4 regions of the Exiguobacterium sp. MH3 genome follow, and region 1 is predicted to be linked to each of the others. Evidence: riboswitches for the same ligand, from Rfam matches in the RefSeq annotation. Region 1 holds a riboswitch; each other region holds the start of a gene.
The links. Region 1 has a riboswitch for S-adenosylmethionine ahead of U719_RS15790 (LLM class flavin-dependent oxidoreductase). Riboswitches for the same ligand answer to the same signal wherever they lie in the genome.
Positions count from the first base shown of each region.

Region 2: linked by a shared signal. The riboswitch ahead of U719_RS15085 (Na+/H+ antiporter NhaC family protein) and the one ahead of U719_RS15790 (LLM class flavin-dependent oxidoreductase) in region 1 are both predicted to bind S-adenosylmethionine.
Region 3: linked by a shared signal. The riboswitch ahead of U719_RS12625 (methionine ABC transporter ATP-binding protein) and the one ahead of U719_RS15790 (LLM class flavin-dependent oxidoreductase) in region 1 are both predicted to bind S-adenosylmethionine.
Region 4: linked by a shared signal. The riboswitch ahead of U719_RS13645 (methionine ABC transporter ATP-binding protein) and the one ahead of U719_RS15790 (LLM class flavin-dependent oxidoreductase) in region 1 are both predicted to bind S-adenosylmethionine.

Region 1 covers NC_022794.1:3,045,711-3,050,089, reverse strand. Annotated here, with positions in the region: gene U719_RS15800 (DUF2325 domain-containing protein) at 1-772, shown strand, start outside; gene U719_RS15795 (DUF975 family protein) at 836-1,474, shown strand; SAM riboswitch class I at 1,587-1,689, shown strand; gene U719_RS15790 (LLM class flavin-dependent oxidoreductase) at 1,764-2,822, shown strand; gene U719_RS15785 (RimK family alpha-L-glutamate ligase) at 2,819-3,766, shown strand; gene U719_RS15780 (hypothetical protein) at 3,844-4,311, shown strand; gene U719_RS15775 (PhoX family phosphatase) at 4,352-4,379, opposite strand, start outside.
Region 2 covers NC_022794.1:2,898,377-2,902,755, reverse strand. Annotated here, with positions in the region: gene U719_RS15095 (aldo/keto reductase) at 1-586, opposite strand, end outside; gene U719_RS15090 (hypothetical protein) at 744-947, shown strand; gene U719_RS15085 (Na+/H+ antiporter NhaC family protein) at 991-2,301, opposite strand; SAM riboswitch class I at 2,382-2,486, opposite strand; gene U719_RS15080 (metal ABC transporter solute-binding protein, Zn/Mn family) at 2,556-3,569, opposite strand; gene U719_RS15075 (alpha/beta hydrolase) at 3,740-4,379, shown strand, end outside.
Region 3 covers NC_022794.1:2,398,416-2,402,794, forward strand. Annotated here, with positions in the region: gene U719_RS12615 (MetQ/NlpA family ABC transporter substrate-binding protein) at 1-72, opposite strand, end outside; gene U719_RS12620 (methionine ABC transporter permease) at 105-770, opposite strand; gene U719_RS12625 (methionine ABC transporter ATP-binding protein) at 767-1,789, opposite strand; SAM riboswitch class I at 1,868-1,972, opposite strand; gene U719_RS12630 (bifunctional cystathionine gamma-lyase/homocysteine desulfhydrase) at 2,030-3,196, opposite strand; gene U719_RS12635 (PLP-dependent cysteine synthase family protein) at 3,189-4,112, opposite strand; gene U719_RS12640 (S-ribosylhomocysteine lyase) at 4,109-4,379, opposite strand, start outside.
Region 4 covers NC_022794.1:2,603,271-2,607,649, reverse strand. Annotated here, with positions in the region: gene U719_RS13660 (GNAT family N-acetyltransferase) at 1-185, shown strand, start outside; gene U719_RS13655 (MetQ/NlpA family ABC transporter substrate-binding protein) at 245-1,060, opposite strand; gene U719_RS13650 (methionine ABC transporter permease) at 1,088-1,753, opposite strand; gene U719_RS13645 (methionine ABC transporter ATP-binding protein) at 1,743-2,756, opposite strand; SAM riboswitch class I at 2,841-2,946, opposite strand; gene U719_RS13640 (aminotransferase class I/II-fold pyridoxal phosphate-dependent enzyme) at 3,009-4,196, opposite strand; gene U719_RS13635 (alpha-glucosidase) at 4,345-4,379, shown strand, end outside.

The sequences.
Region 1 (4,379 bases):
TGAGGAAACGGTGAATGGTCCACTGCAAGATGAGTCGGGCAGATCGTTCTATTATGTTGTACCGGTAGAAGACATGCGCTATTTCCGACTAGAAGCAGGGCAACTTGTCGATCTCGTCATGTGGCGGGGACGGAAGGATACATTAACGATTGCTTGGAAGCATCCGTTCACGTATGAAGAGCCGATCGTCAACGCATCATCCAACCGTCCGTCAGCGATAGAACAACAGGTAGTGAAGACGCCTGTGACAACAAAAAAGTCAAATCGGTATGCACGAAAAATGAAACGGCAACCGGTGCCGAAAGCTAAAAAAGCGCAGCGTCGCGTCCGTATGCCAAAAGAGCAAACGATTGAACCGATCGTAACAACAGCCGTACCGGGACAATTGATGGATTTCGTTGATAAGACACCGTTAGATTTCACGCGCTTCACAGGCATGCGTCTTGTTATCGTTGGAAACGAACAACAGACCGCTGTCTATCGTGAGTTCTTTGCGCCGACGGGGATCGAATTAATTCATCTAGCAGGGGACGCACAGTCCGCGAAAAAGATTGCTTGTCTCGCCAAAAAGACGGACGCGATCGTCGTCGTGACGAGCCGTGTCTCTCATGCAGCGAGTGCACATGTCATCGCTCAGGCGAAAAAGCATGGTATTCCATTCGCGATGGAACGCCTCGACGGTCGACGTTCATTATATACAGCGTGTGAGCGGCAACTTGAGCGCGCTTGGTTGAAACAGAAACAAGAGGGGAAATTATTGAAAAATCAGTGAAACATTAGAAGTTATTAGCCGTAGAGTAAGGTGAGAACTTATTTTTCAAGGAGGACCTTACTCATGTCATCTCAATTAAAAAAAGCAGCGAAGGAGTCGCTCAGCGGTCGTTGGGGATTCGCAGTCCTAACAGTTATTCTGTTTAGTATCATTCAAGGTGTGCCTGGATTATTTGGATCAGATATAGATGAACCAGCTAATACGATGGATCTCGTCGTATCGTTGGTATCGATTTTATTGATCCCGGTCGGAGTCGGTTGGACTTGGATTGCGATGTCGATTGCTCGCGGAGAAGAAACGAAAGTGACGGATTTATTTGAACCATATGGTATGTTTTTCAAAGTGATTGGTCTAGCCATCGTACAACTCTTTTTTATCTTCTTATGGTTACTGCTATTAGTCGTACCGGGAATCATTAAATCATTTTCTTACATGCTAACGTTCTATATTTTGCGAGATGAACCATCGATTGGTATCTTAGAGGCCATTACACGCTCCCGAAAAATGATGGACGGGCATAAAATGGAAGCATTCCTTCTTCTACTGTCGTTTATTGGTTGGGCTCTTTTAGGAATCGTTACCCTCGGCCTAGCATTCTTGTGGATTACACCATATTTCAGTGTTACCTTTGCAAAATTTTATGATCGTGTTCGTGGTGAACAAACGCCAGAGCCAACATCAGATTTCGTCGCACCATATTAATACCGGATCCCGACACGATGTCGGGATTTTTTATGCTCGAAATAATTCCGATTGGAAAAGACGGTTTAATAGTTGCTTTAGTTCAGTGAATTTTGTACGATGAATGCAACACATCTTATCTAGAGAAGTCGAGGGACTGGCCCGAAGACACTTCAGCAACCCCGCCGTGGCGGAAGGTGCTACTTCCAGGAAGGGATACCTTCCGAAGATAAGAGCGGACAGGACAAGATACCGTCGCTCTTTTCGAACTTCGAAAAGAGCGTTTTTTTATGATAAGGGGGACGATGGAGTGGAGTATGGTTTTTGGTTACCGATTTTTGGGGGATGGTTACGTAATGTCGAGGATGAACAGATGCCACCGACCTTCGATTATGCGAAACAAGTCGCACAAACAGCAGAACGGATCGGCTTCTCGACGACGTTGATCGCGGAACTGAACTTGAACGATATTAAAGGTATCAAGGAACCGAGTCTTGAGGCATGGACGACGGCAGCAGCGATTGCTGCAACGACGGAACGCCTTGAGATCATGACAGCGGTTCGTCCCGGGTTCCATAATCCAGCGACGACAGCGAAGATGGCGGCAAACATCGATCAGTTGAGTGGTGGACGCTTTACGCTCAACGTCGTTTCAGCGTGGTGGGCAGAGGAAGCGAAACAATACAATGGTATCTTCACAGCACACGATGAACGCTATGCTCGGACGGAAGAGTTCGTCACGGTCATGAAGGGACTATGGGCAGATGCGTCACCGTATAGCTTCTCCGGTCATCACTACACGATCGAGCAAGCAGAACTCCATCCGAAGCCAGTCCAGCGTCCAGGGATCAAGCTCTACGCCGGTGGAGAGAGTGAAGCTGGAAAACGGACGATCGTCGAACACTGTGACGCTTATGTCATGCATGGGGGTACTGTTGAAGAAGTAGCCCATAAAATCAATGACATGAAAGTACGCCGGGAAACGACGGGACAAACGCCGCTTGAGAGCTTCGGTCTTGCTGCCTACATCATTTGTCGGGATACGGAAGAAGAAGCACTTCTTGAATGGCAACGCATCACGGACGTTAAGGAAGACAGCGCTGGTTATGCCGGTTATCAGGATTTCATCAGTAAATCGCAACTGGAGCAACAGGTCGAACGAAACGATTATTCCGTCTCGAACCGTGGTCTACGTCCGAATTTAATCGGAACACCAGAACAAATCGCTGAACGGATTCTAGCATTCGAAGCTGTTGGTGTCACGTTACTCTTATTACAATTCTCACCACAACTCGAAGAAATGGAACGCTTTGCTCGTGACGTAATGCCACTGGTCGAAGCGAAACGAAAGGTAGGTCAACAATCATGACAAAAATTCATATTCTCCACGAAAATCAAGAATGGACGGACCATCTCATCAAACGTCTCGAAGAACTCGAGTTACCGTATGAAGAGTGGCACTTGAATGAAGGGATCGTTCCGCTGGACGAACTGCCGCCAGAAGGCGTCTTTTACAGCCGCATGAGTGCCTCTTCGCATACGCGGGGGCATCGTTACGCGCCGGAGTTGACGGAAGGGGTCCTCGCTTGGTTAGAAGAGCATGACCGGACTGTCTTTAATGGAACGCGTGCGCTTCGTTTAGAAGTCAGCAAAGTCAATCAATACACGGCGTTGCGTAAGGCTGGGATTCGTGTACCGAAGACGACGGCTGCCGTCGGACGCGATCAAATCGTACAAGCAGCAAAAGAAATTGGCGTTTCGTCATTCATCACGAAACATAACCGGGCTGGGAAAGGTCTCGGCGTCCAGCTGTTCCACTCGATTGAAGCACTTGAAGCTTATCTCGACGGTCCGACATTCGACGAACCAGTCGATGGCATCACGTTGATTCAAGAGTATATTCAAGCACCAGAACCGTACATCACACGTTGTGAGTTCGTAGGTGGAAAGTTCGTCTACGCGGTTCGAGTCGATACATCAGAAGGTTTTGAGCTTTGCCCAGCGGATGCATGTGTAATCGACGACTTGTTCTGCCCAGTTGGTGAAGAAGCACCGCAAACACCGATGAAGTTCCAAATCGTTGAAGGCTTCGATGACCCAATCATTGAAAAATATGAAGCATTCCTCCAAGCGAACCAAATCGCGGTCGCCGGTATCGAGTTCATTAAGGATACGTCAGGTACGATCTATACGTATGACGTCAATACGAATACGAACTATAATTCGGATGCTGAGGCAGCTGCAGGACGCTACGGTATGCTCGAACTAGCGAAGTTCCTCGGTGCAGCCCTTGAAACAAGCACAGTAAAATAAGAATCTGCTCTCGCCCTGTCGCCGGACGTTACAAGACCGGATGACAGGGTATTTCTATAGAAAAAGGGGGCAGGTGTATGATTACGTGGAGAGAAGAACGACAGCTCGATATTCCGATTGAAGAAGCATGGCACTTGTTTGATCACACGCGACTGCAGCGTTTGATTCCAAATGTCGTCCAGCACGAGGTGATTGAACGAAAACCGGGTGTCGTCGGTTCGACCTATCGCCAAACGTATATGCAGGGCAATCGACTCGAAACCTATATCGTGACCGATTTAGCCTATACGAACGAGCCGGACTTCAAGCAAAATACGATTGGATTCACATTGGCTAAAATATTCAAGATCGAGATGACCTTTACGCTCAAACCGATCGACCATGATCGCTGTCTGTTGATCTATACGGGAAAAAATGAGGGGGCGAACTTTGTTGGAAAAAGTCTCTTGTCACTCGGTGGCGAGCGGGAGAACGAGAAAATCGTTCATGGACTGCTGCAACGTGTGGAAGAAGAGGCAGCAAAACAAAAGAAGAACAACGCATAAAAAAACGGATTCCCGCGCTTGGGAATCCGTTTTTAGTATCTTATCGATGCGTATACGATTTATGACCG
Region 2 (4,379 bases), 150 kb from region 1:
CATTGATTTCGAGGAATTTCCCTTGCATGAGTGGGCTCCATGCTTCGACTTGGATATTGTGATCTTGCAAGTATTCGTGTAGTTCGTGTTGCGGCAATTGTGGATGCAATTCGACTTGGTTGATCATTGGAGCCATCAATCCCTCTTCTGCCAATGTATCGAGGTGATGTTCCTTGAAGTTCGAGACACCGATCGCTTTGATCTTGCCTTCTTCGTACAATTCAACCATTGCTTTCCACGCTTCGATATAGCCTTCGACCGGCCAATGGATGAGATAGAGGTCAAGATAATCTGTTTCGAGACGTTCGAGCGATTCTGCGAATGCTTCCTTCGTCCGACCGGCACGAATATCATCGTTCCAGACTTTTGACGTTAAGAAGAGATCCTCACGTTTCACGCCGCTTTCCTTGATTCCTTTTGCGACACCGCGCTCGTTTTTGTAGACAGCAGCTGTATCGATGTGACGATAGCCGACACGTAGTGCTTCAGCGACAGCAGCAGGTGCTTCTGTCTCTTCATCTACTTGCCAGACACCGAATCCGATTTGGGGAATCGTAATACCGTTTGAAAGTTTTGCGTATTGCATGTGTTACTCCTCCTCATAAAACGTAGTTTAGATTTGCTCGTTTAGTTTAGCATGAACGAACGAAGACGTCCGTTTCCATGCTCATGGAGGAATGAAATAAGGTAAAATAGAAAAGAATCATGAGATTTAATCGTGTGTTAAAAGAGGGGGAGAAAAGATGGCTCAAAAGAATAAAAAGCTATCCAAATGTACTTGGCTTAGTATTGGCGCCTTGTTAGTAACGCAGGCAGTGGGTCTGTTTCTTAGTGCGCGAAAGTCAGGACGTAATCCATGGGTTTGGGGAGGTGCTGGACTCGTTCAATTCCCGCTTCCGGCAATCGCTTACTTAATCTTAGAACGACAAGCGAAGCAGAAAAAATAATAAAACAGATCCAATCGTCGACGCGATTGGACCTGTTTTATGGTTACGAAGAAATTCTTTCTTGCTTCGTCGCTGTCTTCTTCATGCGTGGCAATCCAAAGAAGATGGCAATCGATCCACAGACGAAGAGCAGGAACGGATAGAACAGATACGGAATCAGTTCCGGTGAAGCCGTTTTCGTCAATTCTGCTGCAATCAAGAGTTGCGCGCCATACGGAATGATGCCTTGGATACCACAAGAGAAGATATCGAGAATACTCGCTGATTTCTTACGATCAATCTCGTACGTATCAGCGATTTCAGCCGCCAGTGGTCCAGCGACGAGAATCGAGATCGTATTGTTCGCCGTTGCGAGATTCGTCGCACTGACGAGTGCTGCCATACTGAATTCGGCACCGCGACGCTGAGAAATCTTGCGCGTCAACGTCTCTTTCAAGTAGACGATTCCACCGTTGAACGTGATCAAGCTGACGAGACCACCCATGAGGAGTGTCAAGATGGAAATCTCCGCCATGCCCATCATTCCTTTTGACATCGAGAGGACGAAACCGCTTAAGCCGAAGCTACCGTCAATCATACCGATGATACCAGTGAGCAATGTACCACCGACGAGGACAAGGATGACGTTGACACCAAATAGCGCAAGGACGATGACAGCGAGATATGGAATCAGCTTGTAGAACTCGAATGCTTTGGCCGTTACCGCATCGCCAGAGCCAGAAACGAACGCAAGTAAGATGATCGTCAAGATAGCAGCTGGGAGAACGATCATGAAGTTCGTCCGGAACTTATCGCGCATGTTCGTTTTTTGGGTACGGACGGCAGCGATCGTTGTATCCGAGATGAACGACAGGTTATCGCCGAACATCGAACCACCAACGACTGACGCTGCTGCGATCGCAACGTTGATGCCTGTCGCTTCATGAATACCGAAGGCGATCGGCGCGAGTGCAGCAATCGTTCCAGTCGATGTTCCCATTGCCATCGAGATGAAGGCAGCGATGATGAACAGACCACTCATCAGTAATGACGGAGGTAGGAACGTCAAAGCAGCATTGACGGTTGCATCGATGGCACCGATTGCTTCTGCCGTTCCAGAAAACGTACCGGCTAATAAGAAGATGAAGACCATGATCATGATATCGGGATTTCCGGCACCCGTTGCGATTCGTTCGACCGTTTGATTGATGGATCCTTTCGTTGTGATTGCAGCAAAGATCAAAGCGATCAATGCGGCGATAAGGATCGGAAATTTGTAAAAGTCGTCATAGAAGATCCCGGCTCCGATGAAGAGGACCAGGAATACGACGAGGGGAAGCAGTGCCCATTTGTTAGGCGTGATCGTTTCATTCATTGTTGACACCTCGTTTCTCAAAGATACAAAAAAGACCCCTTCGCAAGAAAGAAGGAGGTCTTTATGAAATAAAGACGCTCTTCTTATCTCTCAAGCTTTCGCTTGCTGGATTTGGCACAGTACGAATCAAATCGTCCGCTGCCGAAACATCATTGGGCCAGTCCCTCCGTTTCTCGCGATAAAAAGAAGTCATTCAATTGTTGTAAAACACGTTTCTTACCGTACCGCATTGAGTAACGCGTGTCAACTGTACTTTACTGAAGTGCTTGTTTTAACGTCTGGACGTTTTCTTCCATCAATTTAAAATAAGAGCTGTTTTGCTGTGCTTTCGTGACGGACTCTAGATTATGAATCGTCACGGATTCAGCTCCGATTTCTTTTTGGATGACACGTGCGACCTTCGGTGAGACCGTCTCTTCGAACGCGACGTATTTCAAATCATGCATCCGTGCTTCTTTCACTAAAGCAGCCAGTTGCTTTTGTGACGGTTCATCGGAAGGAGAAATTCCCGCGATCGGCAGTTGTGTGAAACCATATCGTTCTGCGAGGTAACCGTAAGCGGCATGCGTAACGAGAAGTTCTTTTTTCGATCCATCAGCGACGGCTTGTTTGAATTCTTTATCTAGTGCGTCAGCTTGCTGATCGAACGCTTTTAAGTTTTTCTCGAATGTCGCTTTGTCTTTTGGTACTTCTTTTGATAAAGCAGTTGTAATCGAGCGTGCCATTGCTTTTGCATTGGTAGGATCGAGCCAGACGTGTGGATCGTATTTTCCGTGGTCATGGCCTTCTTCTTCATGCGCAGGTTCATCCGTTGCGTGATCATCGTGCCCTTCTTCTTCGTGGGCATGTTCGTCTTCACTATGCCCCTCTTCTTCATGTGCATGAAGCGTAGCATCAGATTCCAGTAAGTTGACGTCCTTACTCGTCTCGACGAAGCGGACGTCCGTGCCGTTTAGACTCTCCTGAATTTTTTTCGAATATGGCTCGAGCGTCGTGCCCGTTAAGAGGAACAAGTCACCCTTAGCAATTTCAGTGAGTTGTTTTGACGTCGGCTCGTAAGAGTGAGGATCTGCTCCAGGTGGGACGATCATCTTGACGTCGACTTGATCACCACCGATTTCGCGGGCAATAGCAGCTGTTGCGAACGTCGATGCATAGACTTCTGTCTGGGTTTTATCTGAAGTCGATGAATCGGTATTCGAACCGCAAGCGGCGAGGACACTTGCACTCGCGAAGGCGATTGTTAAAGCAGGAATAATTTTTTTCATTATATGATACCTCCATTATTAAAACGTAACAATTCCGATTTGGACTTTCTCACTATAGCGGAACGCTGGTGAAGCGTCAAGTAGGAATACCGAGGCGTTCGACATCTTTTAAAACGGGGTAGAAGGATAATAAAGTGAAGAAACTGGCACGTCTTTTTGGAGGTGATCAAGTGAAACGTGAAACTGCATGGCTAATGGGGGGAGCTGCATTATTGACGACGGCAGCAGCGGGAGCGAGTATTTGGAACAATTATGGTGCACTACTTCGATGGACCGAACCCGCCTTGCCACTCACAGAAAAACAACTTGCACCGCGGACACTCATCTATAAACAGGTGGGGGACCGCACCTTACAGCTCGATCTCTATTATCCGCCGGGGGAAGGACCGTTTCCAGTTGCCATCTATGCACACGGTGGTGCATTCGTTCGTGGGGAGCGTGATGACATATTCTGCTTTAGTCCAATCGTTGACCGCCTACTTGAACTCGGAGTTGCCGTCTGTAGTATTGAGTATCGTTTGTTCGAAGAGGGCAGTTATTTTCCGGATAACCTCGAGGATGTACGGGATGCGTTATGTTTTTTGAACAAGGAAGCAGAGGACCTTCGCATTCTAAGAGGACGGATGATGGTATGGGGAGACTCAGCCGGAGCTGCACTCATGCTGACGACGGCACTTGCCCCATCTGCTTTCGTCGGTGAGCGTGATGAGCGGCACATGCCATTGATCAGTGGTGTGATCGCTTTATATCCACCGACGAACTTTTTGTTGTTTAATTTCATTCAAACTTGGATTGCCCACATTAAGTTCT
Region 3 (4,379 bases), 650 kb from region 1:
GCCACATGCAGCAAGGCTAATAGCTAAGACGGATACAGCAGCAGTACCTACGAATTTTTTCCAAGTTTTCATGAATGATTCCTCCAATATGATTAAGTTTCGAATTAACGTTTATCGATTGCGCGGATCAGCAAGTCACCAATGATTTGGATGACGAAGACGATCGCTAAGATTAAGAGTGTCGCAATGACGATGACATCGTTTTGAGAACGCTGGAATCCTTCGATGAAGGCCATGTCCCCAAGTCCACCTCCGCCGACTACTCCGGCCATTGCCGTATAACCGACAAGTGAGACGAGTGTGACCGTGATACCAGAAACGATGGCAGGCAACGCTTCCGGGATTAAGACTTTATAGATGATCTGGAACTTCGTCGCGCCCATCGATTCGGCTGCCTCGATGACACCTTTATCGACTTCGCGTAACGCGAGTTCAACCATCCGACCGTAAAATGGTGCAGCACCGAAGATCAGTGCCGGTAGTGCTGCCGTTGGTCCGAGGAACGAACCGACGATTGCCGTCGTAAATGGAATCAATAAAATCAGTAAGATGATGAACGGAATCGAACGGAAGACGTTGACGACCAAGCTCAACACTGAATAGAACGCCCGATTCTTGAACAATAACTCTTCGTTTGTCGCATACAATAGTAAACCAATGATCAAACCGAGGACGAATGTCGAAACCCCAGCGATTGCCGTCATATAGACGGTACTGCCTGTCGCTTCCCACACCATGTCCCAATCTAGATTGTCAAAGAATGAAATCATCGGTGATCCACCTCCACTTCAACATCACTGGCTTGAAGCTTCGTGATGACCGCTTGTGTTGCTTCTGTTTCCCCGATCAACTGAATGAACAGTGTACCGAGTGCCCCTTCCTGTGATTGACCGACGTTTCCGCCGATGATATTGAACAGGACCGGCGAATCCTTCATGACTTCCGCGAGGATCGGGCTTTCTGCTGTCGATCCGACGAACGTCAACTGAACGATTTTTCCGGTTGGGTACCGTTCGCGTAGTTTCGCGAACGTTAACTCGTTCTCCGACGGCGACGTCAATTGTTTGACGAATTCCTTCGTCATCGCTTGCTTCGGATGACGGAAGACTTCTGCGACCGGTCCTTGCTCGACGATTTTACCGGCTTCCATGACGGCGACCCGGTGACAGATTTTTTGAATGACGTGCATCTCGTGTGTGATCAAGACGATCGTCAGTTTCAGTTTTTCATTGATGTCGACGAGTAACTCAAGGATTGAGTCCGTCGTCTTCGGATCGAGTGCACTTGTTGCCTCGTCACATAAGAGAACGTCCGGGTTCGATGCCAGTGCCCGAGCGATACCGACACGTTGTTTTTGACCACCGGATAATTGTGACGGATAGGCTTTTTCGCGTCCGTCCAAACCAACGAGTTGGATCAGTTCCGCGACCCGTTCCTTGCGGTGTGCTTTCGGGAAGCCACCGAGCTCGAGTGGGAACATGATGTTCTCTTCAACCGTCCGTGACCATAGTAAGTTGAAGTGTTGGAAGACCATCGAGACATTCTTGCGGACGCCTCGTAATTCCTTAGGTTTTAGTGATGTCATTTCAACACCATCGATTTGGATCGAACCACTCGTTGGTGCTTCGAGCATATTCAGTAATCGGATCAGGGTCGATTTCCCTGCTCCGGAATAACCGATTATTCCAAAAATTTCACCGCGCTCGATTGTCAGATCGACATTCGCGACGGCTTCGACCGCTCCGCGCTTTGAGCGATAAATCTTTCCTACGTCTTGTAAACGAATCACAACTGTCCCTCCTAAAATAAAAAAAGTGCGCGCGTTTTAGAGCAAACGCGCGCACTTTTCAGTACACAAAACCATTTGCTCTCATCTCCCAGACTTTTGTCTGCTGGAATTAGCACCACTTCGGATTAGATCCGCGGTTGCCGGGTTTCATCGGGCCAGTCCCTCCACCACTCTCGATAAGAGTTTCGGTATTAAGTTTGTAGAATATATTCTGAATATTAGCAGGGGTTATTTTTGTTGTCAAACAGTTTTTTCAGAAACTTTTTCGAGGAACGTGAAAGCACGTGTTAAGTCTTCTTTCAAATCTTCCGCATCCTCAAGTCCAACTGAAATCCGAACGAGACCGTCCGTGATGCCGAGTTCTGCCCGACGTTCTGCTGGGATCGACGCGTGCGTCATCCGTGCAGGCACCGAAATCAGACTCTCGACGGCACCAAGACTCTCAGCGAGTGTGAAGAAGTGTGTCGCCTCGACGAGTTTTTCTGCGTTCGCTGCTGAACCGACATCAAAGCTGATCATCCCACCAAATCCAGTCGCTTGTTTCGCTTGGATGTCGTGACCAGGATGCGATGCAAGTCCTGGGTAGAAGATGTTCGAGACGATGTCTTGCGCTTGTAGGAACGCAACGAGATCATGTGCTGTCTCTTCGATCGCATCCATCCGGATACCGAGTGTACGAAGACCACGGACGAGCAAGAAGCTGTCTTGCGGTCCAAGCACGCCGCCTGTCGAGTTTTGAATGAAGTGCAGCTCTTCGCCGAGCGCATCATCTTTGACGACGACAAGTCCAGCGACGACGTCCGAATGTCCGCCAATGTATTTCGTCGCACTGTGCAAGACGATGTCTGCACCAAGTGCGAGTGGTTGTTGATGGTATGGTGTCGCGAACGTGTTGTCGACGACGAGTTTAAGATCGTGACGTTTGGCGATTGTTGCGATTGCTTCAATGTCCGTAACTTTCAACAACGGGTTCGTCGGTGTTTCGACGTAGACTATCTTCGTGTTGTCTTGGATCGCTGCTTCCGTTGCCGCAAGATCCGTCGTATCGACGAATGTCACTTGGATGTTGAACTTCGGTAAGACGCGTTGCATCAAGCGGAACGTACCACCGTAGACGTCATCCGTCATGACGATGTGGTCGCCAGACTCAAGCAAGTGGAAGACGGCATGGATCGCTGCCATCCCAGAACCGAACGCAAAACCACGTGCGCCGCCCTCGAGATCCGCAATCAATCGTTCGATGCTCGTCCGTGTCGGGTTCGCTGTCCGTGAGTATTCGTATCCGTCCTTAAGTTGACCGATTTTATCCTGCTTGTATGTGCTTGTTTGATAGATTGGAGGTGTGACGGCTCCTGTTGCCCGATCGACACCTGTTCCTCCATGAATCAATGCTGTCTTCTTACGCATGAGTTTCGTCCACCTTTTCAAAGATTTGTTGGCTTAAATAGCGTTCGGCACTGTCTGCGAAGACGGTGACGATCGTACTGCCGGGGTGACGCTTTGCGATATCAAGCGCAGCAACGAGCGCTGCACCTGCTGAACTACCAACGAGTAATCCTTCGCGAGCAGCGAGTGTATGAACCGCGTCAAATGCATCGCGGTCAGAAATCGTATGAATCTCATCAACGAGTTCACGCGGAACGAGGCTTGGCCATTTCGCTGTACCGATACCTTCTGTCTTATGCGGACCGGCTGGACCACCATTTAAGACGGAGCCTTCCGGTTCAACGATTGCTGCTTTTGTACCGAGACGTTGTTTTAAGAAGTCCGCTGTTCCGGCGAACGTACCACCTGAACCACAACCGGCAACGAACCAGTCGATGTGCGGCAAGTCCGCAATCAGCTCAGGACCGAGTGTCCGCTGATACGTGACTGGGTTCTCTTCGTTTTCGAATTGTAACGGAACGTAACTATTCGGAATTTCTTGACCGAGTTCTTTTGCCCGGTCGATGGCCCCTTGCATATCGAGTTCAGTCGGTGTGTTGACGACGGTTGCGCCGAGTGCCCGCATCAACGTCTGCTTTTCCTGACTGAATTTTTCCGGAACGACACAGATGACTTGGAGATCGTATTTTTTAGCGGCGAGCGCCAAGCCGATGCCGGTATTCCCGGCTGTCGGCTCGATGATCGTACCGCCTGGTGTCACATGTCCGTTTTCGATTGCTGCATCAACGAGTTGAATGCCAAGGCGGTCTTTGACGCTGCCCCCAGGGTTCATCCATTCGAGCTTCGCCAAAATGCGCGTACCAGCAGGCAAATCGAATGAAGTGATCTCGTAGAGTGGTGTGTTTCCGACGAGGTCGCGGACGTTGTTCGCGATCATCCGAAGACGATGTCCCATTCATCACGACCGGCAAGCATTTTCTCGGCATAGTGCTTCGCTCCTTTGAGGTCATGTGCGCTCGCAAATCCACATTGGACTTCGTTTTGCGCTGGAATCTCTTCTGCTGCGAGGACGTCTTTCAACGTCTTCTCAACGAGTTCGCTCATTTTTTCGACCGAGTCGAAGTTCATCATCGCCATGTAGAAACCTGTTTGGCATCCCATCGGCGAGACATCGATGACATCATCCGAGTAGTTACGGATGTTT
Region 4 (4,379 bases), 440 kb from region 1:
AGGCATTACGTACATTAAAGCAGCATCCTGTAATTGAGCAAGTCCATCTCTCGATCGTCCGGACGAACGAAGCTGCTAAAGCGTTGTATCGGTCGCTTGGTTTTGAATCATACGCGATTGAACCACGGGCGCTGAAAATCGATGATACCTATCATGATGAAGAACTGATGTGGTATCGGTTCTAACACCAAACGACCGGAATTCAAAGAGATGATCTCTCCTTGAATTCCGGTCGTTTTTTACATCAGTTTGCCCATTCAGGCTTGCTGAAGCCTTTGAATGATTTTTCGATAACTTCATTGAAGGCGTCCGATTCGACGGCTGCTTTTAAGTCTTTTGCGACTTGTTTGTCCGCATCTTTCGTTTGGACAGCGACGAGGTTCCGGTATTGTTCGTCCATCGTCTCAAGTGCTAACGCATCAAGTAAGTCGAATTTCGCAGCAAGTGCGAAGTTCCCTGGAACGGCTGAGATATCGACACTTTCGACAGCGCGTGGCAGTTGAGCCGCTTCGAGTGGTTTGATGACGAGTTTCTTCGGATTCTTGACGATATCTTTTTCTGAAACGGTCAGAGGATCAGCATCCGGCTTGAGTTCAATCCACCCTTGTTCCGCAAGCAAGTTCAGTGCCCGTGCTTGGTTCGTCGGATCATTCGGCGTCGCGACTTCAGCACCTGTCTTGACGTCGTCAAGTGTCTTCGCTGTTTTACTGTATAGTCCCATCGGTGCTGTCGGAACCGTGATCAGTCCTTTTAAGTCGAGATTCTTTTCTTTAGAAAACGTTTTTAGATAGATCGAGTGTTGGAACAAGTTGGCGTCGATATTGCCGCTACCGAGGGCGATGTTCGGTTGAATGTAATCGCTGAACTCGACGATTTCGACTTTATAGCCTTTCTTTTCGAGTTGTGGCTGAATCGCTTGTTTGACCATGTCGCTATACGGACCGCTCGTCGCCCCGATCTTGATCGTCTTGTTTTTTTCATCAGCGCTGCTGTCTCCACATCCTGCGAGGACTCCTGCACCGAGTAAGGCTGTTGCTAAAAAGGCATATCGTTTTTTCATGATTCCACTCTCCCTTTGTATGTGTGATTAGCGTTTATCTGTTTTTCGCGCCAGTTGATTGCCAAGTGCTTGAATACTTTGAACGATGACGATGAGCACGACGATCGTCACGATCATGATGAGATTATCGTAGCGATAGTAACCGAAACGGATCGCGAGGTCACCGACACCACCGCCGCCGACGATACCAGCCATCGCTGAGAAGCCAATCAAGCTGATCGTCGTTAATGTGATGCCCTGAATGATGCCAGGGAGTGCTTCCGGTAAGAGGACACTGACGATGATCCGCAATGGTTTCGCCCCACAGGCTTCCGCTGCTTCAATCAAACCAGGCGGAATCTCGCGGAGTGATGTTTCGACAAGGCGTGCGAGAAACGGAATCGCTGCGACACTAAGGCTGACGGACGCTGCCGTCGGACCGATTGTATTGTCGAGTAAGAACTTCGTCAACGGAATGAGGGCAACCAGCAAGATGATGAACGGTAGCGACCGGACGATGTTGACGACGAAGTCAAGAACACGGCGGACGGCAAGGTTTTGAAAAAATAATCCGCGGTCGGTGACGAACAAGAGAATTCCGAGCGGAATCCCGACGACCAATGCGAAAGCAAGTGAAATTCCGACCATCCATGCTGTCTCGCCGAGTGCCTTCAAGAGCTCAGGTAACATCGTTTGAATACGATCAAGCCACATCCTGAATCACCTCGAGTGCATGAAGTTCCGTCGCGAGCCAGTCGAGGGCAAGAGCGATTTGATTGGATGATCCCGTCAAGCTGACAATGAGGACACCGAAGGCGACGTCTTGAATGTAGTCGACCTTGCCGTGCAAGATACTGACTGAGATATCGTAACGGCGGATCGCTTCTGATAACGTACTCTCACCGGTCTTTTCGCCCGTGAACTGCAAGCGGATGATCTTGCCTGGGGTTGCCTGTAAAATGCGTTCCGGCAATTCGATTTGTAGTGCCGTATCGACATAATGTTGCGTCACCGGATGCTTAGCTTGACTGAACAAGTCATAGGTTGAGGCGACTTCAACGACTTCACCTTGTGACATGACCGCGACACGATGGCAAATCTGTTTGACGACATCAATCTCATGCGTGATGAGGACGATCGTCAACCCGAGTCGTTCATTCAAATCCTTCAGCAGTTCAAGGATCTGTAGTGTCGTAACGGGGTCAAGAGCGGATGTCGCTTCATCACATAACAAGACGGTCGGATTGTTTGCGAGTGCCCGGGCAATCCCGACGCGCTGTTTCTGCCCACCGCTTAATTGACTCGGGAAGTTCGTCTCAAATCCTTCAAGTCCGACGAGCGAGACGAGTTCGCGAATCCGCTCCGGGAAATCTGCTCGTTTGACGCCAGCGGCCTTGAGCGCAAAAGCGATGTTATCCGCGACGTTGCGCGACTGGATCAATTGGAAATGCTGAAAGATCATTCCTGTCCGCAAGCGAAGTTGACGCAAATCTGCTTTTGACATCCCGCCAAGCGAGACACCGTCGACCTTGACGGTTCCTTGTGTCGGATGCTCGAGCCCATTGATTAGGCGAAGCAACGTACTTTTACCGGCACCAGACTCGCCAATGATTCCGAAGATTTCTCCTTTTTGGATCGTCAAATCGACATCCCGTAAGGCAAAAATCGGGGTCCGGTCTCGGACGAACCGTTTTGTAATGTGTTTGAATTCAATCATCCGCTCATCTCCTCATACAAAAAAAGTCGCTTTTTCCTAGTAGCAGAGCAACCAGAAAAAAGCGACGAAAGTGTAAGATTTCGTAACTTATCTCTCAGAATGAAAATCATTCTGTAGGATGTGGCACCGTTCCTTACAGGTGGTTGCCGGACGTCGTTGGGCCTAATCCCTCGGTCGCTCTCGATAAGTAGTTATGCTGTTGGGATTTACTTTAACGGAAATGATTCCCATCTGTCAAATGTTTTTTCAGAATTATTCCGCAACAGGTGTCCGGAATAGGTTGAGCGTTCCGATTCGATCGACGGCTTCTTCTAGACGTTCGACGTCAGCAATCAAGCTGATCCGGACGTAGCCTTCACCGTGTTCGCCGAAGAAGGATCCAGGGGTCACAGCGACGTGCGCTTCGTCAAGTAGATGATCGGTGAAGCTCTGGGACGTGTAACCTTCAGGAACAGGAAGCCAGACGAAGAAGGAACCGCCCGGGCGTGGTCCACTCCAGCCGATTGCATCAAGTTTTGCGAACAACGCATCGCGTCGTGTTTCATACAAGCGACTTAACTCACGGACGCACGTCTGGTCACTCGTGAGGGCGACGGTCGCCGCATGCTGAATCGGTGTGAAGGCACTGACGTAGAGATGTTCTTGGTACGTTTCGATGCTTGAGATGACGGACGGATTTCCGATGGCAAAGGCAATCCGGAAGCCGGACATGTTGAAGCGTTTTGAGAGTGAGAATAGCTCGATTCCGACGTCTTTTGCCCCTTCCGTCTGCAAGAAACTTCGCGTCGGACCATCGAAACTGATACCGCCGTATGCTAAGTCATGAACGACACAGATATCATGGGCATCGGCGAAAGCGACTGTCTGTTCGAAGGCTTCTGCCGTCGCGGTCGCACCCGTCGGATTACTCGGGTAGTTGAGGAACAACATCCGGGCACGCTCAACGTCCGTCGTATCAAGTAAGTCATAATCCGGCAAGAAATCATTTTTCTCGAGCAACGGAAGCGTAATCGGGTAAGCGCCAGCAAGTGCTGCACCAGACAGGTAATCCGGGTATCCTGGATCCGGGACGATGACACCTTCTCCAGGGTTGACGATCGTCTGCGGTAAGGCGACGATTCCGGCTTTACTGCCGAGGAGAATCGCGACTTCCGTTGCCGGATCGATCGTGACACCGAATTCAGTCGCGTAAAAGTTTGCGACAGCTTGTTTTAGAAAATCATGTCCACGAAATGGTGGATATTGAAGGTTCGTTGGCTCGTCGATGGCTTGTTTTAAGGCATCGAGAATATGTACAGGCGTCGTTTGGTCGGGTGTTCCTTGACCAAGTGTGATGACATCATGTCCGGCAGCTTTTACAGCACCGATTCGGTTCGCAAGTTCAGCGAAGACGGGAGCAGGAAGCCGATCAATGGCGATGGATGGAGCGAAATGTTTCATGGATGAATGCCTCCTTCGTGGTATTGTCGTCAAGGATAACGAATATTCAGTCAAAAGAAAAGAACTTTTTCGAAATTTAAAAAAATTGTCGGATAAACAGGTACAGATAAGTGGAGCGGGAATAAAGAGTAGGGAGAGGAGTGGGAAGATGAAGCGAGCTAACTGGAAAGAGGCAGTCGTCTA